DNA from 3 places in the Corynebacterium crudilactis genome. Region 3 is predicted to be linked to each of the others. Evidence: riboswitches for the same ligand, from Rfam matches in the RefSeq annotation. Region 3 holds a riboswitch; each other region holds the start of a gene.
The links. A riboswitch is a leader RNA that binds a small molecule or an ion and turns the genes downstream of it on or off. The one in region 3 is predicted to bind thiamine pyrophosphate.

Region 1 (10,535 bases), 420 kb from region 3:
GCTACTTGAGCAATGGACAGTTCTACAAAGGCAAGTCCCATGCCAACAGCTAAAGCGTCAATGCTGGTAGCTAAGCCAAGAATAATGGCTGGTTTGAATTGGATACTTCCATCGTCAATAATGGCTTCGTCTTCTTCAAGATGAAATGCATCCCAGATCATTTTTGCGCCCACGGCACCTAGAAGGCCAAATGAGATCCAGTGGTCAATTTCTGCGATGAATGTAATCTCTGCGAAAAAACGGCCAATTACCCATCCAATTAACGGCATTACTGCTTGGAAGACCCCAAAAATACCAGCTAGGACCAGGGCACGTTTAAAAAGATTTACTCTGATGACAGTGCCACGAACAACTGAACAGGCAAACGCATCGGCGGCAACACCAATGGAAAGCAGCATTATTTGTGCAAAGGGCATGGTTCTCCTATGAGCCGTGCCTGGGGCAGAAAAATAGACCCCGGCGAAGTGTACGCCGAAGGTCTCGCTCGCCTGAAACAGTCTAAAAGCTTCAGGTGGTATGCCGGGTGTGAGCAAAAATCTCACTCCAGTATGTCGAACATACCTCACACAAAAACGATTTTTCACCTTTGTATGGAACTACTCCCCTTCGAAATGGAAGTGATGGCACCAAACTGATACAACGTCTGGGCTTAGTCGATTCTATATACACTTACGCAGAAATCAAGTAAGCACTGATCATATTGCAGAATCCATGAGGATCCCGACTAGGATATGTAAACATGATAGAGGAACGCGAGATCCTGACCTATGAATTGTTCGGAACAGCTATGCGGGAGCTGGCCCAAGAGATCATCGATGACTACAAACCAGATTGTGTGCTTTCCATTGCACGCGGTGGTCTTCTAATTGGCGGTGCACTTGGTTATGCACTGGGAATTAAGAATGTATCGGTGATTAATGTTGAGTTTTACACTGACATCGGCGAGCACTTGGAAGAACCAATGATGTTGCCTCCAACTCCAAAGGCTATCGATCTTTCTGGCATGCGTGTGCTTGTTGCAGACGATGTTGCAGATACCGGTAAGACCCTTGAGTTAGTTCGTGACTTCCTTGGTGATCAGGTAGAAGAAGTACGCACTGCAGTTATTTACCACAAACCAAACAGTGTGTTCCAGCCAGAGTATGTGTGGCGCGAGACCGATAAGTGGATCAACTTCCCTTGGTCCTCTCTGCCTCCTGTGGAGCCATCTAAATAATTTTTCATCTTGAAGTGCTGTTTATCATCTCGGTAAGCAGCACTTTTTGCTTTTCCAGTGCAGCTACCTAGAAAAACTGCCCAGCCAAAGCGCTTATCTAACATTCCTAAAATTTTTGGTTTCCCTCAAAAACTCAACACTATATCCATAACCATACCCTCCATTGTCTCAATATATGGAATCATTCTGGAATTATTTCCAACATGTGAGATTGACTCTGGGAAATGGCTATGGAAACATCGCATAGGTATTTATTGGAATCTATTTTGTGTGAGGCGATGAGACTCGTGACCACAACTGATCACTCTGCAGGTTTAGCGGCATCTGAAACGAACGGCCAGCCAGCAGCTCTTGTGATTGACAAGAAAACTAAACGTCGGGTTGCAGCAGCGTCCACGATTGGCACAACAATCGAGTTTTATGATTTTTATGCCTACGCTGCGGCAGCTGTTGTTGTTTTTCCTAGCCTATTTTTCCCAAGCAACGACAACCCGACAGTTAACTTGTTGGCGTCTTTCGCTACCTTCGGTTTGGCCTTTGTGGCCCGCCCTCTGGGATCTATCGTTTTTGGACACTTCGGCGATCGTGTCGGTCGTAAAGCAACACTTATTGGCTCATTGCTCACGATGGGCATTGCCACCATTCTGATTGGCCTCTTGCCCACTTATGATCAGGTGGGAATTATCGCACCAGCGTTGCTTGCTCTTATGCGTTTTTGCCAGGGTCTTGGTCTTGGTGGTGAGTGGTCTGGTGCTGCACTTTTAGCTGGTGAAAATGCTGAGCCTACCCACCGTGCGCGTGCTGCTATGTGGCCTCAGCTTGGTGCTCCTTTCGGATTCTTCCTAGCCAATGGCTTCATGTTGATCTTGGTTGCTGTACTTGCTCACGAAGATGGAGATCTCCATGGAGCTTTCATGACCTGGGGTTGGCGTCTGCCATTCCTATCTTCAGCGTTGATGATTGCTGTTGGTCTCTGGGTGCGTTTCTCTTTGGAGGAAACCCCAGTATTCAAGCAGGCAGTTGATCAGGGTAAGAAGGTTAAGTCTCCGCTGAAGGAACTGTTTAAGACTTCTCCAGGCCCAGTGGTACAGGCAACACTGATCATGCTGTCTACCTACACCTTGTTCTACCTGGTCACGACATGGATCTTGTCCTACGGTATCGGTAACCGCAGTGCGGGAACTGGTCTGTCCATTCCTTATTTCGAGTTCCTGCAATTGCAGCTTCTCACGATTGTTTTCTTCGCCATCATGGTGCCAGTTTCTGGTTGGTTAGCCGATGTCTGGGGACGTAAAAACACGCTAACTCTAGCTTCTGTGTTGTTGCTGCTGTTCGGTACCGTGTTCAATTTCTTGCTTGATCCAGAAACTGCAACAAAGACCACCGTTTTCATCTTCCTTATGGTCGGTATGAGCATCATGGGTCTGATCTTTGGACCAATGTCTGCGATCTTGCCAGAGCTCTTCCCTACCAACGTGCGTTACACGGGTTCTGGAATTGCATACAATGTTGCATCTATCTTGGGCGCTGCGATTGCACCATTTATTGCCACCTGGTTGGTTTCCCAGTATTCCGTGGCTTATGTCGGTTATTACCTGATCATTGTCACCGCGATTACTTTCGTTGCAGTGTTGACCATGAAGGAAAACAAAAACCACGACCTCCGAGAGGTCTAAAAGATTTTTGCTTATCGACGCCCCCTTCGGTTTCTTGTTGTCAAGGAAAATTGCACAGCGTTGAGGCAGCCAAGGCGTAACAAGGCTTCGATCAGGGCGTAATGATAAACCCACATGCGGCGGTAGACGGCATCAAAGCCATCTGCCGCCGCTTCGCGTAGCTGACCCTCAAAAATCTCTTTTTGCAACTGCACGCTCTTTAAATAGTGTCCAGCAAAATGAGTCTCTTTCACCACGCGTAATGAGGAATCCCGGTCGACTAACTGATGCACTTCATCAACGGTTGGGTACTGCAGTGCTGGCCAAATATAAGCCTTGAGCATGGAGATCGCTTCAGTGCTTACTTGTCCCCATTGATCGGTGGCCACTAAAGATTGGAATGCGGCGTTGCCTCCCGTGGCAAGCAAACGATCAATTGCTTTAATGAAACGTTTGGAACCATGAACGCCCACCACTTCAAGTTTTTCCATGGCGATAATGGAATCGTATGCTCCGCCCCATTCACGCTGCGTAGGAATTGCTTGTGGCAATACCTGAATGTGAATATCTTCTTCCACGCCTGCCAGGACAAAAGTTTCCTGCAAACCGGCAACCTGTGCTGGATCTGCAGTGAGCGCATCTACTGTGGCTTGTCTGCGTGCAGCCAAAATTGCCACTGCGCCACCACTGCTAGGAAATTCCAACACATGGCTTCCCGCTTTGACTTTTGCGCTATCCAATAATGTCGATGCAGCTCGTCGTTGGGCTTCGCCAAGATCTTCTCGTTCCACTGCAACGGGTTCAGAGATCTTCGTGATATCGACAAAATGAGAAGCGGGTTCCCGATTTCGGCCGGCACCCGCAACATAACTTTTTACGGCAGTGCGCAACGTTGTGGGAACACCAGAGGCAAAGATACCTCCGAAAGCGCTCATGCCGTCACCAGAACTTAACCGAATTAACTCATTGGGTAGCGCACCGCCAGTATCTACTGCTTGTCCGGGCAGTGTGAAGGCACTCGCTAGTTTTCCGCGAGGTTTGTATCCTGAACCCAAAAGAGCTGTTAAAACATCGGCGAGATTATCCGTGCGCCATTCGCCGGCCATGTAGCTTTCAGCTAGCCCCAACCACCCAGATGCGGCTAAACGTGAAAATAATTCTTCTTGATCAATGATGAGATCTGGGTCATTGCCCACCAGTTCGAGACCAGCATTGCTGCACGCCTTCGCGAAGCGAAATTCTGCCTGTTTTGCGCGTGCGCCAGAAAAGGCAAGATTTGGCACTGTGGCCACCCCAGGCCACTCTTCCACATCAATAGGTTCAAGATGGCGCAACCGTGCCTCTGCCATGCGTTTTATGCACCTCCGGTGGGATTTGGGCCAAGAAAAATACGACGTAATACTCGGCTGCTCTAACTCTAAATGCAGTGTACGTGTGTGGGGTACCTAGGAGGCGCAGGCGCGTCGAAGAACAGCTTATTGGGACGGATTAAAAAGATCTTCCATATGACGTGACATATGCCATATTAACGTGCATACTTGTTGAAAGTGGGCGCGAATTCCGCAAGTTTTTCTCCGAACGGACAAGAAAGTAAGACCCGATCCTGTTTGTTTCTGTTAGAAGGACTATTGTTTAACGCGTACACGTGCACAACACGACAGCGCTCAAACGGCTGCACGCATTTAGGGCAGACCGCAGAAGCTTTTAGATCCACGATCAGGAGACTTTGACAAACATGTCAGTTAACCCAACCCGCCCCGAAGGCGGCCGTCACCACGTCGTCGTCATCGGTTCTGGTTTTGGTGGCCTTTTTGCTGCCAAGAACCTGGCCAAGGCAGACGTCGATGTCACTCTGATTGACCGCACCAACCACCACCTCTTCCAGCCACTGCTTTACCAAGTGGCAACTGGTATCTTGTCTTCCGGTGAAATTGCGCCGTCCACCCGACAGATCCTGAGCTCTCAGGAAAACGTCAATGTCATCAAGGGTGAAGTGACCGACATTAACGTCGAGTCCAAGACAGTTTCTGCTTCCCTCGGTGATTACACTCGCGTCTTCGAGTACGACTCCTTGGTGGTTGGTGCTGGTGCAGGTCAGTCTTACTTCGGTAACGACCACTTTGCTGAATTCGCACCAGGAATGAAGTCCATCGATGATGCTCTCGAGCTACGCGCTCGCATTATTGGCGCTTTCGAGCGTGCAGAAATCTGCGAAGATCCTGCTGAGCGTGAGCGTCTGCTTACTTTCGTCATCGTCGGTGCCGGCCCAACCGGTGTTGAACTTGCAGGTCAGTTGGCAGAACTTGCTCACCGCACCCTTGCCGGTGAGTACAAGAACTTCAACACCAACTCTGCAAAGATCATTTTGCTTGATGGTGCTCCACAGGTGCTGCCTCCTTTCGGAAAGCGTCTGGGCCGCAATGCACAGCGCACCCTGGAAAAGATCGGTGTCAACGTTCGTCTGAACGCCATGGTTACCAACGTCGATGCTGATTCCGTTACCTACAAGACCAAGGACGGCGAAGAGCACACCATCGAGTCCTTCTGCAAGATTTGGTCCGCAGGTGTTGCAGCTTCCCCACTGGGCAAGCTTGTTGCAGAGCAAACTGGTGTTGAGACCGACCGCGCTGGTCGCGTCATGGTTAACGAAGACCTTTCTGTTGGCGAGAACAAGAACGTCTTCGTTGTCGGCGATATGATGAACTACAACAACCTCCCAGGTGTTGCTCAGGTAGCAATCCAGAGTGGCGAGTACGTTGCAGAGCAGATCGCAGCAGAGGTCGCAGGACGCTCCAACACTGAGCGCGAGGCTTTCGATTACTTCGATAAGGGCTCCATGGCAACCATCTCCCGCTTCTCCGCTGTGGTGAAGATGGGCAAGGTTGAGGTCACTGGTTTCGTTGGTTGGGTGCTGTGGTTGGCAGTTCACATCATGTTCCTCGTTGGCTTCCGCAACCGCTTCGTTTCCGGTATTAGCTGGGGCTTGAACGCAATGTCTCGTAAACGTTGGAACCTGGCGACCACTCGCCAGCAGCTTCACGCTCGTACCGCTCTTTCCAAGTACACCCATGAGTTGGAAGAAGCAGCTGCAGATCTTCCAATCGAGTTGCGCGATAACATTCGTTTCGAAGGAAAGTAATTTCCTGGAGCACGTATAACTAAAGCGTGACTTCCTCACCTGAGGAAGTCACGCTTTAGTTTTTTTTACATGGACATGTCACATATAGCACTCGTGTGAGCTAAATAAGAGTTAATTACTTAACAATATGGCTCTGTGTTGATTTAAGGGATTGAATATCTAGAATGGGCATATTCGGTATCAAACAGTGCCCCTTAAGCGCTTAGACTGGCCTCTGGGGGTGGTTATTTTTGGTGCATATGGGTCTATTGGGAATCCTGTGAGATTCTGGTGCATCCACCGATTGAATCCGCCCTCGGTAATCTTGGTAAATCGAACGAGAATTTGCATCTTAAGCAAGCCGGGGCCTACCTCGAGCGTGTAACCAACTCACGCACTGTTCAAGCCAGTAAAAGTAGCTCATCAATTGTGCTGTTTTCGGCACAACATAAGCCAAGCCAGGCTCTCGTTATTTGCCCAGCCTCTTCTTTGCTAGGGTGTCTAACAGGCACGGGGTGCCACTTGAAATGGCTGAGATCATACCCGTTGAACCTGCTCTAGCTCGTACTAGCGAAGGGATGGCCTTAACATGGCTAACTCGTATTTAGATTCTTTAACTTTTGTTCGACAAAACACTCCTCTTGTGCAGTGTTTGACCAATTCGGTGGTCATGCAAGTAACAGCCAATGTGTTGTTGGCCGCAGGAGCAACACCTGCGATGGCAGATACTCCAACTGAATCTGCAGAATTTGCAGCAGTAGCCAATGGCGTGCTGATCAACGTGGGAACGCCATCTGCAGAGCAGTATTTGGGTATGACTCAGGCAATCCAGGGTGCTAACAAAGCGGGAACTCCGTGGGTGTTGGACCCAGTTGCCGTGGGTGGGTTGTCGGAGCGAACCCGGTTCGTGGAGGGAATCGTCGATAAGCAGCCGGCCGCAATTCGTGGAAACGCCTCAGAAATCGTGGCGCTTGCAGGCCTTGGTGCTGGTGGTCGCGGCGTAGACGCGACTGATTCTGTGGAGGCTGCATTGGAAGCAGCGCAGTTGTTGGCTCGAGCTACTGGCGGCGTGGTTGCGGTGTCGGGTGAACAAGATCTTATTGTGTCCACCAACCGTATTACCTGGTTGCGCTCTGGTGATCCGATGCTGCAGCTGGTGATTGGCACTGGATGTTCCTTGGGTGCGCTGACTGCGGCGTATCTTGGTGCGACAGCGCAAACAGATATTTCTGCGCACGATGCGGTGCTCGCAGCACATGCTCATCTGGGCGCGGCAGGTCAACTTGCTGCTCAACAGGCCTCTGCTCCTGGAAGTTATGCGGTGGCTTTAATTGATGCGTTATACGAAGTTGATGTGCACATGATCGCTTCTTTAGTAGAAGTGTATGAGGCATAACATGACGGATTATTCTCTCTACTTGGTTACTGATCCCACGCTTGGCGGTGGCGCAGACCGTGTTGTACGCATTGTCGAAGAAGCCATTAACGGTGGTGTCTCTGTGGTGCAATTGCGCGATAAAGATGGATCCATGGACGCGATTCGTGCTACGGCACAAGAGTTGAAACTGCTCTGTCAGGCGCGCGGGGTATCACTAGTGATCAATGATTATCTAGATCTCGCCGAGGAATTAGGTATTAATCTACATATTGGCCAAGGTGATACACCCTATGTGCAGGCACGCCAACAACTTCCGGCAGAACTGGAGTTGGGTTTGAGCATTGAAAATCTCGGACAGCTGCATGAGGTGATTGCTCAATGTGCCGTGTCAGATGTGGCTTTACCTGATGTGATTGGTATTGGGCCAGTGACTGCTACTCAGACCAAACCTGATGCAGCACCTGCGTTGGGGGTTGCAGGAATCGCTTCGATCGCCGCGGTGGCCAAAAAACACGGTATTGCCTCTGTCGCCATTGGTGGCGTGGGCCTGCACAATGCAACTGAACTTGCAGCTACTGATATTGATGGATTGTGCGTGGTCTCTGAAATTATGGCCGCAGCCCAACCTGCCCAAGCAGCGCAGCAATTACTGTCTGCGTTTCAGAAACGCCCCGCAGTTCCACGTGTCTTGTCCATTGCCGGCACGGATCCCACCGGTGGTGCCGGCGTGCAAGCTGATCTAAAATCAATTGCTGCCGGCGGCGGCTTCGGCATGTGTGTGGTGACTTCCCTGGTGGCACAAAACACGCACGGTGTGAGCGCTATCCATACGTCTCCTCTAGAATTTTTAGAACAGCAGCTTGACGCAGTATTTTCCGATGTCACAGTAGATGCCATCAAACTTGGCATGTTGGGTTCCGCAGAGACCATTGATCTTGTCTCCGCGTGGTTAAGCTCGCATGCGCATGGTCCGGTGGTGCTTGATCCTGTCATGATCGCCACCAGTGGAGACCGGCTTCTTGATGCAAATGCGGAAGAGTCCCTCCGCCGACTAGCTGCACATGTCGATGTTGTGACACCGAATATTCCAGAGCTTTCCGTATTGTGTGAGAGCCCCGCTGCCACCACTTTGGATGAAGCGATCGCACAGGCACGAGATTTCTCCCACACCCACAACACGATTGTCATTGTCAAAGGTGGACACTTGACTGGCTCTATGGCAGACAACGCGGTGGTGCGCCCAGATGGCTCAGTGCACCACGTGGACAACCTCCGCGTACACACGCCCAATTCCCATGGCACTGGCTGCTCGCTCTCTGCAGCACTGGCCACCAGAATGGCGGCCGGCCACACCGTAGAAAAGGCCCTAGAATGGTCCACCCGGTGGCTCAACGAAGCCTTACGCCACGCAGATCAACTAGCCGTGGGCACCGGAAATGGCCCAGTTGATCACAGTCATGTGGCACGGCGCATGCTTGCCGCAGCAGAGACCACCCCCTGGACACACCTCCTGGCACCACGCCTGAGCGGCGCCTCACCAGAAGAGTTCATTCAGCCCGCCACAACGCCAAGTCCAGCTCCACGCATTGAACCTGCCGGACCATTCACGCGCGCGCTGTGGGAAGCAAGCGGCGATATCATCGCGAGCATCAACAGCTCAGACTTCATCACCATGCTTGGCGACGGCTCCCTCCGGCGTCTTGAGTTCGATTTCTACATCGACCAAGATGCTCAATACCTCGCCCAATATTCACGTGCATTAGCCAGACTCTCTTCCATCGCCCCGGAATCAATCGCACAAGTGGAATGGGCACAAAGTGCTGCAGAATGCCTTGTGGTGGAAGCCGAACTTCACCGCTCCTATATGGCAGGTAGCCACACTTCCGCCCCCTCACCCATCACCATGGCGTATACCGATTTCCTCATCGCACGCACCTACTCAGAAGATTACGTCTGCGGCGTAGCTGCAGTATTGCCGTGCTACTGGCTCTATGCGGAAATCGGATTGATGCTTGCAGAGAAAAACCATGCAGATCATCCCTATCACGCATGGCTCAACACCTACTCAGGTGAACAATTTATCGCAGGCACCCGAGCTGCCATCGCACGTTTAGAACGTGCACTAGAAAACGCAGGCCACACGCAGCGCGTTGATGCGGCCCGTGCATTTTTAAGCGCATCTGTTCATGAACGTGAATTTTTCGACCAGGCAACACGCTACAACTGGCTCTAGATAACAGTTATACGCACGCGCCGGGCTCTTCCTCTGTGAAATGCAGGGAGGGCCCGGCGCGCTTTTTCATGCGTTTGTGTTGTGGTTCTTTAAGTGTTTACGAAGGTGTTGGGAATAGTTTACTTAAAGTTGGACGTTGCGTTCATGTTTGGGTTTTATTGTGGACGCATCGTCCATTTCTTCCCTAGTCAAGGATCTTTTTGTGACACCCAGTATTGTTTTTGATTTCGATGGCACGCTTGCGGTCGGCCATGGTCCTGTTCTTGCTTATGCATTGTGTGTAGAGCCGGAGGGGGGAAAGGACTTTCTGGTTCGAGTGGAAAGAGAGCTTCGGCGGTTTGATGATGGTCAGAGTCCTTATCGTGATGGCTATGACATTGTTGCCAAGCTTGCTGCGGAACTTGGGGTTGATGATGGTGCGATGTCGATTGCGTATAGCCGTAGTCGGGAGCTTCTTGGATCGGAGAAGGCTCCGGTTGAGCATGTCCGGGGTATTGAGGATATTTTTCTTCAGTTAAAGGGGCATGCGCGATTGGTGCTTGCTACTAATGCTCCAGCAGCTGGCGTTATTGAGTTGTTGCGTCAGTGGGGTATTGCTGAGTTTTTTGATCAGTTGCATTTTGTGGTTGGTAAGCCTGCGGGTTTGTTGCCGATTATTTCTGAGCTTCAAAAGGATGGCCCTGTGTTGGCTGTTGGCGATATTTATGAGTTTGATTTAGCGCCTGCAGTGCAATTGGGTGCGGATACTGCGCTTGTTGGTGCGACTGTGTCTACGTCAGAGGCGAAGGTGTCCATGCGTGGGCGTTCTATCGCTGATCTTCCTCTCCTGTCCTGGGTTTCTTCCTGGGCGTCCATTTCTTAAAGTCACATTCGTGTTGGTGAAAGGTTTTCTGGTTTTTATGTTTACTCCGTCGAAGTCTTTGTGTGCCGCTGTT
Region 2 (10,535 bases), 810 kb from region 3:
GGTTTTTCCAGCTGACCGAGTCGGTGCTGGGCGGCAGCGGAATGAACATTGCTGCTTTGGTTGGTGAAGAATCACTTTCCACCACGCAGGAACGAATGCGCGGTATTAGTCATGCGGCGTCGATATATGGGGCTGAGGTGACGTTCCATTTTGGCCACTATTCTGTCGAATCTGGCGAAGAGATGGCTCAGGTGGTGTTTAACAACGGCCTTCCCGATGCTTTGATTGTGGCGTCTCCTCGGCTGATGGCTGGGGTGATGCGTGCTTTTACTCGCCTGAATGTCCGCGTTCCCCACGATGTGGTGATTGGTGGTTATGACGATCCTGAGTGGTACAGCTTCGTCGGCGCTGGGATCACCACGTTTGTTCCACCGCATGAGGAAATGGGGAAAGAAGCCGTGCGCTTGTTGGTGGATCTGATTGAAAATCCTGAACTTCCCACCGGCGATGTGGTTTTGCAGGGGCAGGTGATCCTTCGGGGGTCGAGCACACATTCCGGGTAGAATTGCCCAAATGTCATCAATTTCTCGAACGATTGCTCTCGAACTCGGCGTTAAAGATGAACAAGTCGAGGCCGCCATCAAGCTCTTGGATGAAGGAAACACCGTTCCGTTCATCGCCAGGTACCGCAAGGAAATCACTGGGGGACTCGATGATACCCAACTGCGTGACCTGGAAGAACGCCTCAGTTACCTCCGTGAGCTGGAGGATCGCAAACAAAGCATCCTCGCTGCGATTGAGGAACAAGGCAAACTCACCGATGATTTACGCTCGCTGATTTTGGGATGCGACACCAAGGCTCGCCTGGAGGATCTGTACCTGCCGTTCAAAAAACGGCGCAAGACGAAGGCTGATATCGCTAGGGAGGCGGGCCTGGAGGGGCTCGTCGATAAGCTTATCGACGCCCCGTCCCTCGACGCCGCAGCGCAGGCAGCTGCATTTACGACTGAGGGCTTTGAGGATTCCAAAAAAGTTTTGGATGGTGCTCGCGCCATTTTGATTGACCGCTTCGCGCTCGATGCCGATTTGGTGGGCGAGGTGCGTGAGCAAATGTATCGCGCGGGTTCCATGTCAGCATCGGTGGTGGCGGGCAAGGAGCAGGAAGGCGCAAAGTTCAAGGACTACTTTGAGTTTTCCGAACCTTTTGACAAGCTTCCATCTCACCGAATTTTGGCGCTGCTGCGCGGTGAAAACGAAGGTGTGCTGAGCCTCAACCTCGATGCGGGCGACGACACAATCTACGAAGGTTTGATCGCCGACCGATTCTCCCTGGACACCCAGACTTCTAGCTGGCTGGCTGAGGCTGTGCGCTGGGGTTGGCGCACCAAACTGTATGTGTCCTCCGGATTGGATGTGCGCATGCGTCTGAAAGAAAAAGCAGAGGAAGGCGCACTCGATGTGTTTGCCACCAACCTCCGCGACGTTCTCCTTGCAGCTCCCGCTGGTCAGCGCTCCACAATTGGCCTTGACCCGGGATTCCGCAACGGTGTGAAAGTAGCTGTCGTGGATTCCACCGGTAAGGATGTTGCCACCACGATCGTCTACCCACACCAGCCCCAAAACCGCTGGAAGGAAGCCGTATCTGAACTGGCTAACCTGTGCGCGACTCACGGTGTGGAACTCATGGCGATTGGCAACGGAACCGCCTCGAGGGAAACGGAAAAACTCGCCGGCGAAGTGGCAGACATGATCAAAGCCGCAGGTGGCAAGCGACCAACTCCCGTGGTGGTCTCCGAATCGGGCGCATCTGTGTACTCGGCATCACCGATCGCAGCCGAAGAATTCCCCGACATGGACGTCTCCCTGCGCGGTGCAGTTTCTATCGCGAGGCGACTCCAGGATCCACTGGCGGAGCTCGTCAAGATTGAGCCCAAAGCCATCGGAGTCGGCCAGTACCAACACGATGTCAACCAGGTTGCACTTGCCAAAACCCTTGATGGTGTCGTCGAAGACGCAGTAAACGCAGTCGGAGTTAACCTCAACACCGCATCCGCACCACTTCTTACCCGAGTTGCCGGAGTGACCTCCACCTTGGCAAACAACATCGTGGCCTACCGCAACGAAAACGGTGGATTCTCCTCCCGAAAAGAACTGAACAAAGTTCCTCGCCTGGGACCCAAAGCCTTTGAACAGTGTGCTGGCTTCCTCCGCATTTCTGGATCCACCGACCCTCTCGACGCCTCCGCTGTTCACCCCGAGGCGTACCCAGTTGTCCGCAACATCGCGAAGGCTACCGGATTGGATGTCGCAGGATTGATCGGAAACACTGCGGTGCTTGCCAAATTGAAGCCCGCTGATTTCGCTGATGAACGATTCGGCATCCCCACCGTCACCGACATCATCGCCGAGCTGGATAAACCCGGACGCGACCCCCGCCCAGAATTCAAAACAGCCAGCTTCAAAGAAGGCGTGGAGAAAATCTCCGACCTCACACCCGGCATGATCCTGGAAGGAACTGTCACCAACGTTGCGGCGTTCGGCGCATTCGTTGACGTGGGAGTGCACCAAGATGGCCTCGTTCACGTTTCCGCGATGAGCGACAAATTCATCTCCAACCCCCACGAAGTTGTTCGCTCTGGTGAGGTCGTGAAGGTAAAGGTCATGGAAGTTGACGTCGACCGCAAACGCATCGGTCTTTCCCTCCGCTTGACCGATGAACCCGGTGCCCCAGCTCTGCAAAAGCGCGGAACCCGACCAGCCAAACAGCAGCGAGCTCCGCAAAAACAGTCCGCTAAGCCCGCCACAGGTTCCATGGCAGATGCTTTACGACGCGCCGGCCTCGGTGGCTAAGGCAACTTTCAAACCAAGCGGGAGTGTTCTCAAGCTCCCCTTGGTCTGAATCTCACATTTCGAGAGAGGATTAGTGCAGCATTAGGCGAAGGGCTGATTCGCCAGAGGGCGTCTTGGTCTAATCAGGCAGCCTGCCGTGAAGTACCGCAAAAAATGAGTTGGGGGCACGAGAAAGTGACCTCACAGAATCGCCTCTGAGCGCCTCAAAGTGCGCAGGCCATACTTTGACTCATCCCAGAATTCTGGCCTCTTAAATTGACAGCTACAGCGCGTTGACCCCACCGGGAAGATTCACAAATTTGTGGCCGAGGTGGGAGTAGTTGTCGATGAAGTCGGAACTGCGGATTCCCGAAGCGCAGTAGACCAAAATGTCGCCGTCGATTCCAGACAGTGCCTCTAAAATGTCGCTGTCCGAGGTGATCTGGCTTAAGGGGAGCTTCAGTGACGTTGCGCCCTCGGGGAGGTCTTTGAGCAGAACTTCATGTGGCTCTCGGATATCGAGGGAGGTGAGGGAGCCGTTGAGGGTGGCGTCGATAAGCGAAGTTGTATCGGTGCGCGCTGCCTCGTAGGAGGCGCGGAGGCGGGTGACCAGTGGGCGCGCCGGGTCGGCGGAGACGCGGAAGCTGCGCGTGGTGGCGGGGAATGCGTCGTAGGAGAGGATTGTGCCTGGTTGGACGTCGCCGATTTCTGTGAGAAATCCGATGGCGTGAGTGGCCATGAGTGCGCCGATGGTGGCTGTGGTGGCGCCAAGAACACCAGCGGTGGCGCAGTCGGGGACGAAATCGGCGGAGGGTTGTTCGGGGAAGACGTCGCGCAGGCCGACTCCGCGGTGGTCGGGGCCAGAGTTGAAGAGTGCCAGTTCGCCGTGAAAGCGCAGTACCGTTGCCCAGATGAGGGGAGTTCCGGTGATTTCGGCGGCATCAGACACTAAGTATTTTGTGGAGAAAGAATCGGAGCCGTCTAAGACGAGGTCCACGGAATTGAGCAGCTCGCAGGCGTTTTCTGGAGTGATCCGTTCGTGCAACGCGTTGACGGTGATGTCTGATTGGAGTTCTTTGAGGCGCTCGGCGGCAACCTCGACCTTGGGTCGACCGACATCGCTTGCGCCGAAGAGGATTTGGCGGTGAATGTTGGAAATGTCGACGGTGTCGTCATCGATGACCGTGATGGTTCCAACGCCTGCGGAAGCCAGCGACTGCATGACTGGGCAGCCGAGACCGCCTGCGCCGATGACTAGAACGTGGGCGTTGAAAAGTCGTTCCTGCTGCTCAATGCCATATCCGGGGAGCGCGAGTTGGCGGGCCGTGCGGTGAAGCTCAGATGTGGGAAGCTGCGCCATGTTAAAGCACCTGCTCCGCCCAGGATGCCAAACCTTCAAAACTTGATGAGGCCACCGCATGTTGGCGTTGCGGGATCCGGCCTGCTTGAGCGGCTAATCTTCCGGCTTCAACGGCGTGGAACATGGATTCGGCCATCGCGACGGGATTTTGGGCGCGGTTGATAGCGGAGGCCAGAAGGACGCCGTCGCAGCCGAGTTCCATTGCGAGTGTGGCATCAGAGGCAGTGCCTACACCGGCGTCGAGGATCACGGGTACGCTCGCGCGGCTGCAAATCAGTTCAATGTTGTGCGGGTTGAGAATGCCCAGGCCGGTTCCGATCGGGGAGCCCAATGGCATGACAGCTGCAACGCCACAGTCTTCTAGTCGGCTGGCAGTGATGGGATCGTCAGAGGTATAAGCCAGAACGGTGAAGCCGTCGTGGACGAGGAGTTCGCAGGCATCAAGAAGCTCAACGGTGTCGGGCAGCAATGTGTGTTCATCGGCGATGACCTCCACTTTCACCCAGTTGGTATCGAGGGCTTCCCGAGCCAATTGTGCAGTGAGGACGGCGTCGCGGGCAGTGCGGCAGCCTGCGGTATTGGGGAGAAGGGCGATCTCGAGGCGGCGCAGCATGGCAAAGATGGATTCTCCGCTAGAGGTGGTTGCTTGGTGTCGACGCATCGCCACGGTGGTCAATTGAGTTCCACTGGCGACAAGGGATTCCTCCAGCAACGCCTGAGAGGTAGCTCCGCCGGTGCCCATGATGAGGTGGGAATCGAAAGTTTTATCAGCAATATGCAGCATTTTAACCTCCCTGAATTGCGGTGAGAACTTCTACGGAATCGTTGTCACAAATGGCGCGTGACCACTGGGATCTGGGTACGACCGCGGCGTTGATTGCCACGGCGACTCCGGTGTCGTGGCCGATTTCTTGGTGGACCAATTGCTCCACGGTCAATTCGGAAGAGCGCATAGATGTGCCATTGAAGGTGTAGGTAATCACTTGTGAAAAATCCTTAAATTTGGTGGCGAAACGGATCGCACACATCAAGAGTGGGGAACAGTGGCTGGTTGGTTGCCATATCAACGGCAGCGCGCGCACCAAGGGCTGACAGCAAAATTCCGTGGCGGAAATATCCTGTGGACGCAATCACATTGGATCCAACCCATCCCAGGTACGGCAGGTCATCCGGGGTGCCGGGGCGGGCGCCGCAGGTGACTTCGATAAATTCGGTTTCTTCAATGCCCGGAATCAAACGGATAGCATCGCGTAGCAAATCATGCACTGCGCCCGTTCGAGGTTGCGGGTGATCCTCACGGCTTGTCGCGCCGATCGCGAGGGTGCCATCGGTACGCGGAATGATATAAATCTGACGATCTTCCACAAACCCGCGCACCACCTTGGTGACCATCGGCTGCAGTCGCTCCGGCACGCGCACGCGCACAATATCGCCGTACACCGGCCTCAACTGCAATGGGTTCGCGCCCTCAAACCAGCCGGGAATGCTTGCGGCGCCCAGGCCCGCCGCCAAAACAACAACGCTTTTCGACGCAACCCTCACCCCCGAATTCATCGTCACGGTCAAACACGGATCGTGGCCATCAATAGAGATCACAGCGTCGGCAATATGCTCCGCACCGCGTTGCAAAATGGCATCCAATAACGCCCGGGCATACAGACGCGGCGACAGCTGATGATCCCCATCAATGCTGACCACCTTGGAAATCCTCGGCGACAACGCTGGCTCCGCAGCCCTTGCCTGACGAGTAGTCAACACATCGACAGGCAAATCCTTCAAATGCATGTACTTAATCAACTCCGCAACATGCATGCCATCCGCGCGGTCCGCACCGATAAGAAGGGTTCCATCAGTGCGATACCCAGTGGGCAAGTCCGTGTATTTAGACACTCTTTGGAGGAGGTCTGGGTATAGGCGAGCGGATTCCTTCATCAACAAAATCAGATCATGTTGCTGATACTGCACCTCCGCGGTGGGGGCCAACATTCCGCCGGCATGATGAGTCGCACCGGAAATTGGGTCAGGATCAATCAACGTGACTTGGTAACCAGCCTCCTGGAATTCAAAGCAGGTGGTCAACCCAATGATTCCGCCGCCGATAATAATCGCATGCTTTTTCATGAGAGCCTTCCTAATTCAAAGTTGGCCACCACATTTTCAGCGACCTGCTGTGGATCATCAGATTCAGAAAAAGCCCGCACCATGGCAATGCCAGCCACACCGGTTGCGCTGAGAGCGCGCACATCGGCAGGGGTGACATCACCAATCGCAACGATCGGCACCTTGGACAATTCCACCAAAGGGGGATAACCCGCAAGGCCAATCGGTGGCCGACCTGAATCCTTGGTGGGAGTCTTCCGAAACGGCCCAGCACCGATGTAATCCAACACATCGGACAGCTCATTCGCCGCCGCCACAAGTTCTAGGGTTCCAGTGGTCAACCCAATGATCGCCTCAGGCCCCAACAACTCACGAGCCTCAAGCACCGACACATCATCCTGCCCAAGATGCACACCGTGAATCGGGAGTCCTTCGCGCATTAAGGAAGAAGCAACGTGGAGGTGGTCGTCGATAAGCACCCTCGTTGTTGGGCTGCACCGCGCAACCTCAAGCGCAACCCGAGATGCCAACTCGCTCATCGCTTCTGGCGAAATAGGCTTTGAACGCACCTGCACCACACCCGCGCCACCACGAGCCGCAGCAGACGCAGTGTGCACAACCTCATCCACCGAGCCCGCGCCAGTCACAACATAACAACGCAGGTCAAAACGATTTTCAAACACGGGACAATCAATCCTCGCTTCCTTCGCTGGTGTTAACCAGACAGGTTCGAACGGTCCCGCGCAGCAACAGCGCGCAATCTCAGCCCAATGCATTGGGCACCCGTGGGGTAAGTCGCCACCAGTCAAGCCCGACAACCAAGATTTGTCAACGGTTAGTGCACCCAAGTGAGGGGAACAGACCCCAGTTTGAAAACCAAGGCACACATGTGAAAGAATATTTCAGTTGACTGTGCAAACCCCAACTCACGTTGGGCAAACGTGACAGCTTCGAAAATTGAAACGGAAACGAACCGGCCGAGCATCCCAATCCTGGGAAAGTGCCGCCAGGGTCCTCTTTCCCTACTAGTAAAAGGATTGTTTATATGAACATTCTGGATAAGATCGACGCAGCATCCCTGCGCGAAGACATTCCTGCATTCCGTGCTGGCGATTCCCTCGACGTTCACGTCAAGGTTATTGAAGGCGCTAACACCCGTACCCAGCTTTTCAAGGGTGTTGTCATTCGTCGTCAGGGCGGCGGAATCCGCGAGACCTTCACCGTCCGTAAGGTTTCCTTCGGCATCGGCGTTGAGCGTACTTTCCCAGTACACTCCCCAAACATCGAGAAGATCGAAGTTACCCGTCGTGGCGATGTTCGTCGTGCGAAGCTGTACTACCTGCGCGAACTGCGCGGCAAGGCTGCACGTATTAAGGAGAAGCGCTAATTTTTAGCGTTTGGTTGGTGCATAAATAACACCTGACCAGCCCCTAGTTATTTACCTTGTGTGAATAACTAGGGGTTTCTTTGTTTTTCATCCCGCACTTTGCCCGCACTATTCCTGCACCTAGACTACAGCGGAATCCTGGGGGATAACGCCGGGATGGTCTTGTACCTGATCTGTGTCAAAGTATTGCTGATAGAGTGAATCCTCGTGACCGATTTTTCTAGTGCATCAAATGCCGACGATCCTACCCAGTCCTCCGCAGGAAACGCTGCAAGTGGAGGTCGTGCCAATCGACGTGCTGGAAAATCTAAAAAAGAATCAAAACCAACGCCGTGGTACATCGAGATTCCTATTGTTGTTGTTTTGACCTTGGCGTTGATTTTCGTGCTGCAGACTTTCGTGGGACGTATGTACATGATCCCGAGTGGTTCCATGGAGCCGACATTGCACGGCTGTGATGGCTGTACTGGTGATCGTATTCTTGTGGAAAAGGTCAGTTATTACTTCTCTGATCCAGAGCCTGGTGATGTCGTTGTTTTCAAGGGCACCGATTCTTGGAACGTTGGTTTTACTACGCAGCGCTCGGATAATTCTGTGATTCGTGGTCTGCAAAATCTTGGCTCTTATGTGGGATTAGTGGCACCAGACGAAAATGATTTGGTTAAGCGCATTATTGCTTCTGGCGGACAGACCGTGTCGTGCCAAGAAGGCGATCTGGGAATTATGGTTGATGGTAAAGAAGTAGATGATAGCTATACGCTGCAGCCTGCGCAGTTCCCAATTGATGAGACCTCTGGCTCTACTGAATGTGGTGGCAACTACTTCGGCCCGCTCACCGTTCCTGAAGGAAATTACTTCATGATGGGCGATAACCGCACAAATTCCATGGATTCTCGCTATCACTTGGGCGATGAGTACCAGGGAACCATTCCGGAGGATCACATCAAGGGCAAGGTTCAGGCCATCGTGCTGCCATTTAGCCGAATCGGCAGCATCGACGATCCTGCCATTCAAAGCTAAAATATCGCTTTTCGACGCCTCCCTCTATGCGACGCCTTAAGCATCTCCGGACCCTTGAGGTCACCTTGTCCCGCAACGGGTTAGGGCCCGTAGCCGGAGTAGATGAAGCAGGACGTGGTGCTTGCTGCGGTCCTATCTCCATTGCCGCCTGCATCCTTCCGAACAAGCCTATTGAAGAGTTAGCCGCCCTAACAGACTCTAAAAAGCTCAGTGCGACGACTCGTGAAAAACTCATGCCGATCATTAAAAAGCATGCTCTAGCATGGTCCGTAATAATTATTTCGGCACAAGATATTGATCGATTTGGCATACAGCATGCCAATATTTCCGGCATGCGCCGAGCTGTTGCTGCTCTGGAAACCCGCCCGGGTTATGTTCTCACTGATGCGATGAAAGTTCCTGGCTTTGCCATTCCGTATTTGCCAATCATTGGCGGCGATGCCTCCGCGCGTTGCATTGCTGCTGCCAGTGTTCTTGCTAAACAAACCCGAGATGATCTCATGACTACGATGGCTGATAAATATCCTCATTATGGCCTTGAGGTTCATAAGGGATACAGCACGAAGATCCACATGGATGCGGTGCGTCACCACGGCGCAAGCCCAGAGCACAGATATAGTTATGCGAATGTGTCCAAGGCACACCAAGAATGGTTACAAGCTGCCGATGGAAAAATGATGGAAGGTGGAGCATGAGCGCTGAAGAACTCGACAATTATGAAGCAGAGGTTGAACTCTCGCTGTACCGCGAATATCGCGATGTAGTTAGCCAGTTTTCCTATGTTGTAGAAACTGAACGTCGATTCTATTTGGCGAATGCCGTGCAGCTTATTCCGCACAACAGTGGTAATGATGTCTATTACGAAGTCCGCATGTCAGATGCGTGGGTGTGGGATATGTACCGTTCAGCACGATTTGTTCGATACGTCCGAGTGATTACCTACAAGGATGTCAACATCGAAGAGTTGGACAAACCAGACATCATCATGCCTGAGTAGCTTTTTGCAGTAAAATACCAGGTCATATGGCCTAAAAATGTGCGGGATTATCAATTAATCCCGCACTTTTCCCGTTTCATATCTGCTTCTTTGTCAAGTGCCCTCTGGTCTGCATTGTGGATAACTAGCGTGGGGAGCTAGTTATCCACAGCCATGAAATAGACACTCTTGAAGCGTTTTCTTAAACCACGTTGAATCTACAGGCACAGCCAAAATAGATTATTTAACACTCGTGGGGGAGATATGAAAACACAAAAGCAATTTCTCGGGGCTTTTGGCGAAGACCTAGTGCTTCAGCAATATATGGATCAAGGTGCAGCGCTAGTTGCTCGCAATATCAGCTATTCATGTGGGGAAATAGACCTGATAGTTCAGCTAAAAAGCGGAACTATAGTTTTTGTCGAAGTAAAAACTCGGCGTGGTTGTGAATTCGGTGCGGCTGAATCGGTGGATTGCCGGAAAATGACACGAATGAGAAGGACCGCGGGGAGATGGCTTGAAGGAAGACCCTATTTTCCAGTCAGATTCGATGTAGTATCCGTTATTTTGGATCCGCACACCGGAAGCCCAGAAATCACCGTCTATGAGGATGTTGAACATGGCGCTCGGTAGAACTATTTCCACGGCACAATTGGGTGTTCAAGCAAAAATTGTTCGAGTCGAAGCCAACGTTGGACCAGGTCTTCCAGGAACATATGTTGTCGGCATGGCGGATACCGCTATTTCTGAGTCCCGAGATCGCATTAAAACAGCAGTGCATAACAGTGGATTGCAGTGGCCAAAAACGAAAGTGATAATCAATTTATCGCCGGCTTCAATGCGTAAACAAGGTTCGCAATGTGATTTGGCAATGACTGTCGCAGTATTGGCATCTCAAAGCCCAAACCCTCAAGTCCGATTTC
Region 3 (10,535 bases):
TGGCTTCGAGTGCTTCTTTGCGTACGGGGGAGGTGGCAGCATTATCGAGGTAGAGCATTAGTAGATATCCAGTCCTAGATCTAGGGCTCGCACAGAGTGGGTGAGTGCGCCGACGGAAATGATATCTACGCCGGTTGAGGCGATTTTTCCGACAGTGTTGAGATTGACGCCACCAGAAGCTTCAATGAGTGCGCGTCCGGCAATGAGTTCTACGCCTTCGATGAGCTGGTCGATGGTGAAATTATCTAACATGATGGTGTCTACGCCAGCTGCAAGGACGGGTTCGATTTGTTCAATGCGATCAACTTCCACTTCCACGTGGGTGGTGTGAGGAAGCTTCGCTTTCATCGAAAGTAGCGCTTCAGTGATTGAGAGACCTTGGGAGGCAATTGCTGAGAGGTGGTTATCTTTCACCATGACAGCATCGGACAGGGTAGCGCGGTGGTTGAATCCGCCACCGTCGCGTACTGCTTGGCGCTCAATAATTCTTAAACCCGGGGTGGTTTTGCGGGTATCCACAATGCGAGCTTTAGTACCGGTTACTTCTGCCACATAGCGTGAGGTTAACGTGGCGATACCTGAAGTTCTTTGCACAAAGTTCAGAGCAATGCGTTCGGAACGAAGAATGCTTCTGGAATTTCCGGCGACGGTTCCCAAGACATCGCCTGCATCAAAACGTTCGCCATCAGAGACCTCCAGCACAACCTTCACAGAAGGATCAACCAGATGGAAGGAAACGTCGAAAAGCGCCTGCCCGCTAAAGATGCCCGGTTCTCGGGCAACAACCTGTGCGCTCAGCTGCGCGTGGCCGGGGATAAATATCTCTGAGGTGGTATCGCCCCAGGGTGCGTCTTCGGCAAGGGCTGCGCTGACGATACGGTCAATTGGAGTGAGCATTTTAAGCTTTCTTGGTTGAAGGAACAACAGAGAGCATGCGTTCAAGAGCAACGCGCGCAGGCGAAGCCACAGCCTGAGAGACGGAAATCTGGTTGATCACATTGCCTGCGACCAACTCTTCTAACACCCAGGCGAGGTAGCCAGGGTGGATGCGATACATCGTGGAACACGGGCAGATAACCGGATCAAGGCAGAAAATGGTGTGCTGCGGATATTGCGCGGCCAGGCGCTGCACCAAATTGATCTCAGTTCCGATAGCAAAAGTAGAACCAGCAGGCGCTGCCTGAATCGCCTTGACGATGAAATCGGTGGAACCGGAAGAATCTGCGGCATCCACAACTGCCATGGGGGATTCTGGATGCACAATCACGTGCACATCAGGGAATTCTGCGCGAGCCTTGTCGATTTGTGCGACACTAAAGCGCTTATGCACGGAACAAAAACCATGCCAGAGCAGCACTTTCGCATTCTCTAGCTCTGCTACAGTATTTCCGCCGAGAGGCTTATTCGGATTCCACAAGGGCATCTGATCAAGGCTAATACCCATGGCTTTTGCCGTATTTCGGCCTAGATGTTGATCAGGGAAGAACAGCACGCGCTGACCACGCTCAAAAGCCCACTCCAGCACGGCGCGCGCATTAGAAGAGGTGCAAACAATGCCACCGTGCTCTCCGACGAATCCCTTAAGCGCCGCGGAGGAATTCATATATGTCACGGGGATGATGGTTTCATCGCCATAAATTGCAGTGAGTTGCTCCCAGCAATCCTCCACAGAATCAAGATCAGCCATATCCGCCATGGAACAACCGGCAGCCAGATTCGGAAGAATCACTGATTGCTCAGCAGTGGATAACAGATCAGCGGTTTCTGCCATAAAATGCACACCGCAGAACACAATGGCCTCTGCCTGGGGTTTAGTTTTGGCAGCGCGGGCAAGCTGAAAAGAATCTCCCACAAAATCCGCATGCTGGATTACTTCATCGCGCTGGTAGAAGTGTCCAAGAATAACCACGCGGTCACCCAGCGTAGCTTTTGCCGCGCGGATCTTTTCGTGTAGTTCTTCATCGCTGGCGCGTTGATAGCGCTCGGGCAGGACTTGCTGGCGCGGCGTCTGCGCTGGAATGAGATCGCTTTGCGACGCGCCGGGCCCGTAGGTATCCGGCATCTCAGGAAGATCAAGCAGCCAGGGGCCCTGCTGAAGTTCGCTATTGCAGCTTTGCGTATTTTGCAGGGCGAGGTTTACTGAGGGAGTAATTGACGTAGTCATGGTGTGGTCCTTTTATGGCGATTAGCGCTGGAATCGGAATAGTTTTGGTGGCCGGTGCGGGGTTCCCGCGAGCACTTCGCCAGTGTCGATGAGATCGGGTGAGGTGGCCACGGATCTTCGAAAATTGGCGGCATCGAGTTTTTGGCCCAGCACTGCTTCATGCACGGAACGCAGCTGTGCGATGGTGAATTTCTCTCCGAGGAAAGAGTGCGCGATCTCTGCGTATTCCACCTTGGTGCGCAGGCGTTCCAGCGCATAGTTGACGATGTCATTGTGGTCGAAAGCCAGCTCTGGAAGGTGATCAGCGGGAAACCACTGCACATTTTCACCTGGTATTGCTTTAAGTGCTTCATCGGCGCGCACCAAAGCCCAATACACCACGGAAATAACTCTTCCGGTGGGGGAGCGGTCTACACCACCAAAGGTATAGAGCTGCTCTAAATAGCTGGGGTGTAGGCCGGTGGTTTCTGCCAAGGTGCGTGCTGCGGCATCTTCTAGTTCTTCATGTGGTGGTAGCCAACCGCCAGGCAGTGCCCATTTGTTTAAATGTGGCTCTCTGGTGCGTGGGACAAAAGGGGTCCACAAGCTGGGAAGATCTTGTGGGCCTGGGCGCAGCGCAAAGATGATCGTGGACACGGCCACCTGGATTTCCGGTGAAGCGGGCAAAGAACCACCTTAAGGTCAATCTGACTTTAACTTGGAGGCTATCTTATAGTCATTTTGACTTTAAGGGAAGAGTTTCACAGGTTCTGTCAGCGGTCTACTATGGCTCAAGGTTTTAAAATAATTGCGTTGGAGAGGCGAGAAACTCATGCTTGCAGTGCTATTCGGAGTGATGGCCGGAGCCATTATGCCTTTCCAAACGTCAGTGAATAATAGGTTGCGCCAGTCTGTGGGAGCGCCACTCCTGGCATCATTTATCTCCTTTGTGGTGGGCACATTTTCACTCATCATTGCCACCTGGATAACCAGCGGACAGCCCTATCCTTCCTTGGGAAACACTTCAGATGAACCGTGGTGGATTTTTACCGGTGGCATGTTGGGCGTGGTGCTCTTAACCGGAAATATCTTATTATTCCCGCGGGTAGGAAGCGTCCAGACTGTTATTCTGCCGATCACTGGGCAAATCCTCATGGGCCTGATTATTGATTCTTTCGGCGTGGCCTATGCTCCCCAAACTCCTTTGACGCTGGTGCGAATCTTAGGTGCACTAGCTGTGCTTTTCGGCGCGCTTGCCGTTGTGGGAGTGTTCTCTAAAACCACCACTGGCCAGGGACAAGCTCAAGGAGCATCGGTTTGGCTCTGGAGACTTCTCGGTGTGGTGATGGGCATGTGCCAAGCCACGCAGGTGGCAGTCAACGGTTATTTGGGCACAGTGCTGGGATCTGCCATTGAATCAGCCTTGGTATCTTTTACTGTTGGAACCACAGTGCTTTTTGTCTTACTTGTGCTCACTCGAACCAAATGGCGCGGAATCAATGGCGCTGGCGAGAAAAACCCATGGTGGATGTGGCTTGGTGGTGTCATTGGCGCAACGGTTATTTTCAGCACCGCCTACTTAGGACCTGTTATCGGTACTGGCGTAACAGTGGTGGTCATGCTGTTGGGCATGATGCTTGCCAGCCTGCTGATCGATATCTTTGGATTTTTGGGCAGCCCACGCCGTCGCATTCACCTTGCGCAGCTCATTGGCCTGTTGGTAATTATCGCGGGTGTGGCGCTGATCAGAATCTAGAGCAGAATCTAGATTTCTACCGATTCTCCCTCACCTAGTGCTAAATATTGCGAACCATAAGCCTCAGCGAGTGCGGTGAGGAACTTCTTATTAATCGCCAAGCCACGTTCATTCATGATGCCGTCATGGATACCAATGAAACGCTGCGGCGGAAATTTCCTTAAATAGTCCTCTACATCCAGCATTTTTACCCAAGGACCATTGACCGGCAGCAGGCTTAATTCTACCTTTTTCAACGGCTGAAAAGCATCGCCAGGATGGAGAACTCGGCCGTTGATCAAGTACCCAACATTTTCAGCTACGGCAAGCGCATGGCTGATCAACGCATGTTCGGAACCTAGAACTTCCACGTTTAGGGAACCAACTGTGAAATTTCGGCCGTGCTCCACGATGTGGCATTCCACCGGAATGGCGTGAGCTACGGAGCGAGGTGCATAAATCGACATCCCAGGTTTGAGCACTGCGGGATCAACATGGTCTGGATGATTATGGGTAATCAAAATTGTGGCACCCTCAAGATTCGGGGCGCCAAAAGTGCCGGGATCAATGATGATGCGATTACCGTGATCTTCGATTTCCACACAGGCATGAATATGTCGAGTGATTTTCATGCCATCCATTGTGCGCTACATCAAGGTCGTTTGGAGGCCGGCAAACTAGAAACCACCAATTGATAGGACTCTTCCACTAGTCCTTCTATCAAATCTTCTGTGATTCTTTCCCCCGCACTCACACTGATCCAATGCACTTTATTCATGTGATAACCGGGCACAATAGTGGGAAAAGTAGTTCTTAATGATGCCCCAATTTCTGGGTCAGATTTCAGCGTGATGATGGCTTCACCGCGCAGCACAGTGAGCAGCAGGAACACCTTGCCGCGAATTTTATAGACTTCGTGTTCCGGACCAAAGGGGAATTCTTTGGTGCTCAATGGCAAGGTTTGTGCATGTTCGGAGGCGACGTGATGAAGATCCATGGACATCTACTGAACTCTCTTTGTCCATTCTTCGGTGGCGTATTTGGTTTTCACCAGTTCGTGAACCACAGCAAAATCTTCGTCACTGAGTTCAGCGTCGGTGGCGCCATAGCGATTAGCGAAGGTGGTTTTGAGGGTATCGATAATTTGTTCACGGGAGGCACCAGTTTGGCGGCGCAGCGGATCCACGCGCTTCTTTGCGCTGCGCAAACCCTTATCGGAGATCTTGACCTTGCCGATGCGCAGCACCTGAGTCATCATATCGGCATCGATGTCATAAGACATGGTCACATGGTGAAGCACTGCACCGCTGCGACGTTTTTGGGCTGCGCCACCAATTTTTCCGCCGGTTGAGGTGATGTCATTGATCGGTACGTACCACGCATCCACGCCGTGTTCTTTCAGCGCTGCGAGCACCCATCGATCCAGATATTCATAGGATTGTTCATAACTTAAACCAGACACCAGAGATTCCGGCGCGTAGAGGGAATAGGTGATGCAGTTGCCACCTTCCATAAACATTGCGCCACCACCGGACATGCGGCGGACAACGGTGACACCATGTTCATCGACGCCTTCTTGGTTGATTTCATTGACATAAGACTGAAAGCTGCCAATGACGGTGGCGCGATCGTCCCAATCCCAAATGCGCATGGTTGGTCCACGTTGGCCTTTGGCTACTTGGTCCAGAATAAGTTCATCTAAAGCGACATTTACCGGAGTAGGCAGGATTCCTGGATGTAGAATCTCCCAGTCAAAATCGGTGAAATCTTGTGCACCAGTAACAGCTCGACGCACTGCTAAAGCGATGTCGGCAGTGCTAAAACCTTGCAGCTCCACATCATCGAATTCCGCTAAAGCCGCATCCATTTTTGCCTTCAGACGGTCAGTTGTATCACCAACTGACGCGCCTTGAAGGGCACGGCCAAGGGCGAAAAATGCCTCATCAGGTTCAATGAAGAAATCGCCGGAAATCTTCACATCTGCGATGGCATCCAAATCTGTGGAGACATCAACTACGACAAGTTTTCCGCCGGGGACTTTGAGTTCAAAGTGATTATTCATTGCCCCACAGTAACTGAGATGCTTGTCGACGCGCCCCGCCACCTCGCACTTGCCACCGTGGGCGGGCGTGCTTAAAGCACGTAGAATCGACCATAAGGAAAATTCCGAACCTTGCTCTAGGGAGAAAAACATGGCTGGCACTATTTCCACCTACGTTACTTTCAATGGATATACCTCTGAAGCACTCACGCATTGGCAAGAAATTTTTGGCGGTGACCTCAACCTTCTGACTTATGGTCAAACCCAGATGGAAGGCATGCCGTTTGAACCCCCAGCTGATGCCTTGGCTCATGGCGTGCTCACTTTTCCTGGTGGCGCCCTGATTTCTGGTGGTGACTCAATAGGAGAGGAACTCCCCATCAAAGACACTGCATATTCCATGTTGTACAACGCGGAATCGGTGGAAGATGGACGCGAGAAGATCGATAAAATTGTCGCAGCTGGTGGCGCAGAAACCATGAAATTTGAAACTGCTCCGTGGGGTGGATCCTATGGGCAGGTCTTTGATAAATATGGTGTGATGTGGAGTATTTCTGCAGAATAACCACAAGGTGGCGATGATCTCAGAAAGATCATCGTCACCTTTAATGTGGAAGCCTAAACCTCAAAACGTGGGAGATCGAGTCCAACGTATTGTTCTGCGAGGTAGCGCTGTCCAGACTGGGAATCCAGGACGGAACGCAGTTCCGCGAATCGGCGCTGGGTAGCAAAGTGATCTTCACCAGGGACAGCGTGCAGCATGGAGCTCATCCAATAAGAGAAATGCTGTGCCTTCCAAACGCGGGGAACTGCAAGGGAAGTGTAGCTATCTAGTAGTCCGGTGTCCTTCTTTTTCAGTGCGCGCACAATGCCTGGTGCAAGAACGGACACATCGGCGACTGCCAAGTTGAGACCCTTTGCACCAGTTGGTGGCACGGTATGTGCAGCATCGCCAGCGAGAAATAGTCGGCCCTTTTGCATTGGTTCAGTTACAGCAGAGCGGAAGCGGAGCACGGCTTTGTCAAAGATGCGTCCTTCAGAAACCGTGATTCCTGGGGAGTCTGCGCGCAGATGTAGCTGATCCCAAATGCGATCATCGGACCACATATCTGGGGTATCTTCAGGATTACACTGCAGGTAGTAGCGCTGAATTTCATCAGTGCGGGTAGAAATCAGAGCAAAGCCCTCAGGGTGGGTGGCGTAGATGAGCTCTTTTTGGGTTTTTGGTGCTTCCACCAAAATGCCGAACCATGCATAAGGGTATTCATGGCGGGCGCGGACACCACCATCTTCGGTAATCAGCTTGCGGTATGGCGAATTGGAGCCATCGGCTGCAATGACATAGTCGGTAGTAATGGTGGTGGAAGAGCCATCTGCTTCGGTGTAGGTGACCTTTGCCAGATCGCCTTCGTAGTTTTCTACTGAATCTACGGTGGTGCTAAATAGTAATGCGCCACCATCTTCAATGCGCTTGGCAATGAAGTCCTTGAGGTATTCATGCTGTGGGTAGATGGCGACTTTGTGGCCAGTGAGCTCAGTCAGTGGAATACGGGTGCGTTCATTGTTGATAGAGATATCGATTGCTTCATCGTGATCGGCTTCTGCTTCCATGCGCGCGCCGACTCCAGTTTCCCGCATTAAGTTCAGGGTGCCTTGTTCAAGTATTCCTGCTCGAACTGTTTCTTCTACTTCTTTGCGAGTGCGGGATTCAAAGACAATTGATTCCACTCCCTGCAGGTGGAGGAGGTGTGCGAGGGTAAGGCCTGCTGGGCCGGCACCGATGATTGCGACTGGCACGTGATTCATGGAAAAGCTCCTTTTAACTCTCAACGGAAGATGAACTTCGTCAAATATTTCACATATAGTGATTTGGGCCTCAATCTAAGGGAAAGTATGTCCCGCCACAACCTGTTCGCAGTGTGAACGTGGTTTAAGTTGAAGTCGGGCTCACAGCCAGCAGGAAAGTCATTTAATTCAGATTACAAGGGTGTGGCTAGGGGTGTGATTCAGGGGTTCTGAGTTACGTAGAAGTAGAAACTAGTGCTTTCTTTTTCGCGATACTATGTTTTCCCTATTGATTAAGCTAAGGTGAACGCGTACTTAACTTGATATGCACGGGTGCTCGGTGAAAAACCGGGCTGAGATCTGGCAGAGCCACGACCGTAGAACCTGATCCGGATAATGCCGGCGATAGGGAGGAAAAATATGGCAAATCTCGCCATGCAAAAAAATACTCAGCAATCTTCTTGGCGTGTGATTGATATTGTCATCGCATCTGTTTTGGGTGTTGCCTGCGGATTAATTTTCATCGTATGGAATTCCATCGGATACGCCTGGACTACTGCTTTTCATGCACTAACTCCAGGCCTTGGTGGCGTGGCCATCGGAATCTGGTTGTTGGGCGGCGTGCTCGGCGGGCTTGTGATTCGTAAACCAGGTGCTGCACTCTTTGTAGAAGTTGTTGCTGCATGTGTGTCCGCAGCGTTGGCTTCTCAGTTTGGTATTTCCACTATTTATTCCGGTCTTGTCCAAGGGCTTGGCGCAGAAATCATCTTTGCATTGTTCCTTTACCGTCGCTTCAACCTGCCCATCGCCATGCTTGCCGGGGCCGGTGCTGCTGTGGGTGGCATTATTCTTGAGCTGTTCTTCTATGGAAATCTCGCGAAGACGCTCTCCTTCAACATTATTTATTCCACTACTTCGGTGATTTCTGGCATGATTTTGGCAGGATTACTCAGTTGGTTCTTGGTTCGCGCTTTGGCACGAACTGGCGCCCTGGATCGTTTTGCTGCTGGTCGGGAAATGAAATGACCACAGCTTTAGGCACGCGCGTTGTTGCGCGTAATTTTGGTTACCGGCATGCATCGCGGGAAAATCCTGCGTTAGAAAATATTAACTTTGAGATCGCACCAGGTGAGCGCATCTTGCTCACCGGCGCCTCAGGCGCAGGAAAATCTACGCTGCTCGCCGCACTCGCCGGCGTTCTAGGCGGTCCAGATGAGGGCGTGAGTACTGGCGAATTGCTTGTCGACGCCCCCTCCATTGGCCTTGTTCTCCAGGATCCAGATTCACAGGTTATTGCTTCCCGCATCGGCGATGATGTGGCATTTGGTTGCGAAAACCTCAAAGTTCCTCGCGCAGAGATTTGGCCACGAGTGGAGAGGGCCCTGCAACTTGTGGGGCTAGAGCTGCCACTGCACCATCCCACGAAGTATCTTTCTGGCGGTCAAAAACAACGTCTGGCTTTGGCTGGTGTCATTGCGATGGGTGCACGTTTAATTTTGCTCGATGAGCCAACCGCAAATTTAGATCCCCAAGGACAACGAGATGTCGTTGCAGCTGTGGATCGGGTAGTCCGTGAAACTGGTGCTACACTTATCGTTGTGGAACACCGCCATGAGCTGTGGTTAGACACCATTGATCGCATCATCAGCATTACTGATGGATGTGATGTTTTACCGGAAGAATTATTAAAAGTGGGCCAGTTGCCTGTGGCGCAGCCGTCGATAAGCAAGCCAATCTTGTGGGCTGACAACCTGTTGTGCAGCTGGGGTGCCGTGCGTAGTTTTGTGGTGCCTGAAGGTGCTTCGACGGTGATTACTGGCCCGAATGGTGCTGGAAAATCTACACTTGCGCTGACCATGGGTGGCTTGATTCCACCTAAAAAGGGGCGCCTGGAATTATCTGAAGCAGTGCGCGGTGGTTTGAACTCGCCGCCGCACAAGTGGCGTTCTGCGGAACTTGCTGCACGAATCGGCACTGTGTTTCAGGATCCTGAGCATCAATTTGTGGCGCGCACCGTGCGTGATGAGCTGGAGATCGGCCCGAAAATCATGAAAGTTCACGCACAAGATCGCGTTGAGGAACTTTTAGATCGCTTAAGGTTGCGGCATTTAGAGCACGCTAATCCTTTTACGTTAAGCGGGGGAGAAAAGCGTCGACTTTCTGTGGCAACAGCGTTGGTTGCAGCGCCTAAATTAGTGATTTTGGACGAACCAACATTTGGGCAAGATCCAGAAACCTTTACTGAACTAATCTTATTGCTACGCGAACTGACTGAAGCTGGAATTAGCGTTGTCTCAGTCACCCATGATCCAGATTTCATCGCAGCACTTGGTGATCATCACATCGAGGTAAACCCACGATGATGACAGTGAATCTTTTAAGCACAATCAACCCCGTCACCCGCATTATCGCGCTCATGGTGTTGACCACGCCTTTATTACTGAGCGTGGATGTGATGTCAGCGGCAATCGCGCTGGCAGCAACCATTATCTTGTCTCCTTTTGCTGGTGTGAGCTGGAAAATGTTGCTGAAACGTGGCTGGCCTTTGCTACTCATGGCACCGATAGCTGCACTTTCTATGGCGTTATATGGCCGGCCGGAAGGCACTGAATATTTTAGCTTCCTGCTCATCCATGTCACAGATAATTCCCTTGCTCTAGCTGCTGCCATTGGGCTGCGCGTCTTGGCTATCGGCATGCCAGTGGTGGTGTTGATTGCACGGATTGATCCCACTGATTTGGGTGATGGGTTAGCTCAGATTCTGAAACTTCCTGAGCGTTTTGTTATTGGAGCAGTAGCGGGAAGCCGGCTTATGACATTGTTCCGCGAGG

Region 1: it holds a riboswitch for thiamine pyrophosphate, as region 3 does, so the genes downstream of both, thiM (hydroxyethylthiazole kinase) here and ccrud_RS05200 (ECF transporter S component) in region 3, are expected to answer to the same signal.
Region 2: it holds a riboswitch for thiamine pyrophosphate, as region 3 does, so the genes downstream of both, ccrud_RS08875 (thiamine phosphate synthase) here and ccrud_RS05200 (ECF transporter S component) in region 3, are expected to answer to the same signal.

Annotation. Positions count from the first base shown of each region.
Region 1 covers NZ_CP015622.1:1,501,797-1,512,331, reverse strand. The annotation lists gene ccrud_RS07130 (manganese efflux pump MntP) at 1-416, opposite strand, end outside; gene ccrud_RS07120 (phosphoribosyltransferase) at 740-1,216, shown strand; gene ccrud_RS07115 (MFS transporter) at 1,504-2,892, shown strand; gene ccrud_RS07110 (cyclopropane-fatty-acyl-phospholipid synthase family protein) at 2,904-4,220, opposite strand; gene ccrud_RS07105 (NAD(P)/FAD-dependent oxidoreductase) at 4,607-6,010, shown strand; TPP riboswitch at 6,491-6,585, shown strand; gene thiM (hydroxyethylthiazole kinase) at 6,579-7,385, shown strand; gene ccrud_RS07095 (bifunctional hydroxymethylpyrimidine kinase/phosphomethylpyrimidine kinase) at 7,387-9,600, shown strand; gene ccrud_RS07090 (HAD family hydrolase) at 9,803-10,462, shown strand; gene phnD (phosphate/phosphite/phosphonate ABC transporter substrate-binding protein) at 10,500-10,535, shown strand, end outside.
Region 2 covers NZ_CP015622.1:1,885,347-1,895,881, reverse strand. The annotation lists gene ccrud_RS08905 (LacI family DNA-binding transcriptional regulator) at 1-503, shown strand, start outside; gene ccrud_RS08900 (Tex family protein) at 514-2,790, shown strand; gene ccrud_RS08895 (ThiF family adenylyltransferase) at 3,053-4,129, opposite strand; gene ccrud_RS08890 (thiazole synthase) at 4,131-4,913, opposite strand; gene thiS (sulfur carrier protein ThiS) at 4,915-5,112, opposite strand; gene thiO (glycine oxidase ThiO) at 5,126-6,250, opposite strand; gene ccrud_RS08875 (thiamine phosphate synthase) at 6,247-6,912, opposite strand; TPP riboswitch at 6,914-7,026, opposite strand; gene rplS (50S ribosomal protein L19) at 7,275-7,616, shown strand; gene lepB (signal peptidase I) at 7,824-8,636, shown strand; gene ccrud_RS08860 (ribonuclease HII) at 8,663-9,331, shown strand; gene ccrud_RS08855 (DUF2469 domain-containing protein) at 9,328-9,633, shown strand; gene ccrud_RS08850 (YraN family protein) at 9,877-10,245, shown strand; gene ccrud_RS08845 (YifB family Mg chelatase-like AAA ATPase) at 10,232-10,535, shown strand, end outside.
Region 3 covers NZ_CP015622.1:1,079,744-1,090,278, forward strand. The annotation lists gene ccrud_RS05150 (cysteine desulfurase family protein) at 1-58, opposite strand, end outside; gene nadC (carboxylating nicotinate-nucleotide diphosphorylase) at 58-897, opposite strand; gene nadA (quinolinate synthase NadA) at 899-2,164, opposite strand; gene ccrud_RS05165 (NUDIX hydrolase) at 2,186-2,830, opposite strand; gene ccrud_RS05170 (DMT family transporter) at 2,976-3,899, shown strand; gene ccrud_RS05175 (MBL fold metallo-hydrolase) at 3,908-4,510, opposite strand; gene ccrud_RS05180 (MmcQ/YjbR family DNA-binding protein) at 4,531-4,881, opposite strand; gene lplB (lipoate-protein ligase small subunit) at 4,882-5,940, opposite strand; gene ccrud_RS05190 (VOC family protein) at 6,071-6,484, shown strand; gene ccrud_RS05195 (4-hydroxybenzoate 3-monooxygenase) at 6,538-7,725, opposite strand; TPP riboswitch at 8,024-8,133, shown strand; gene ccrud_RS05200 (ECF transporter S component) at 8,125-8,730, shown strand; gene ccrud_RS05205 (ABC transporter ATP-binding protein) at 8,727-10,067, shown strand; gene ccrud_RS05210 (energy-coupling factor transporter transmembrane component T family protein) at 10,073-10,535, shown strand, end outside.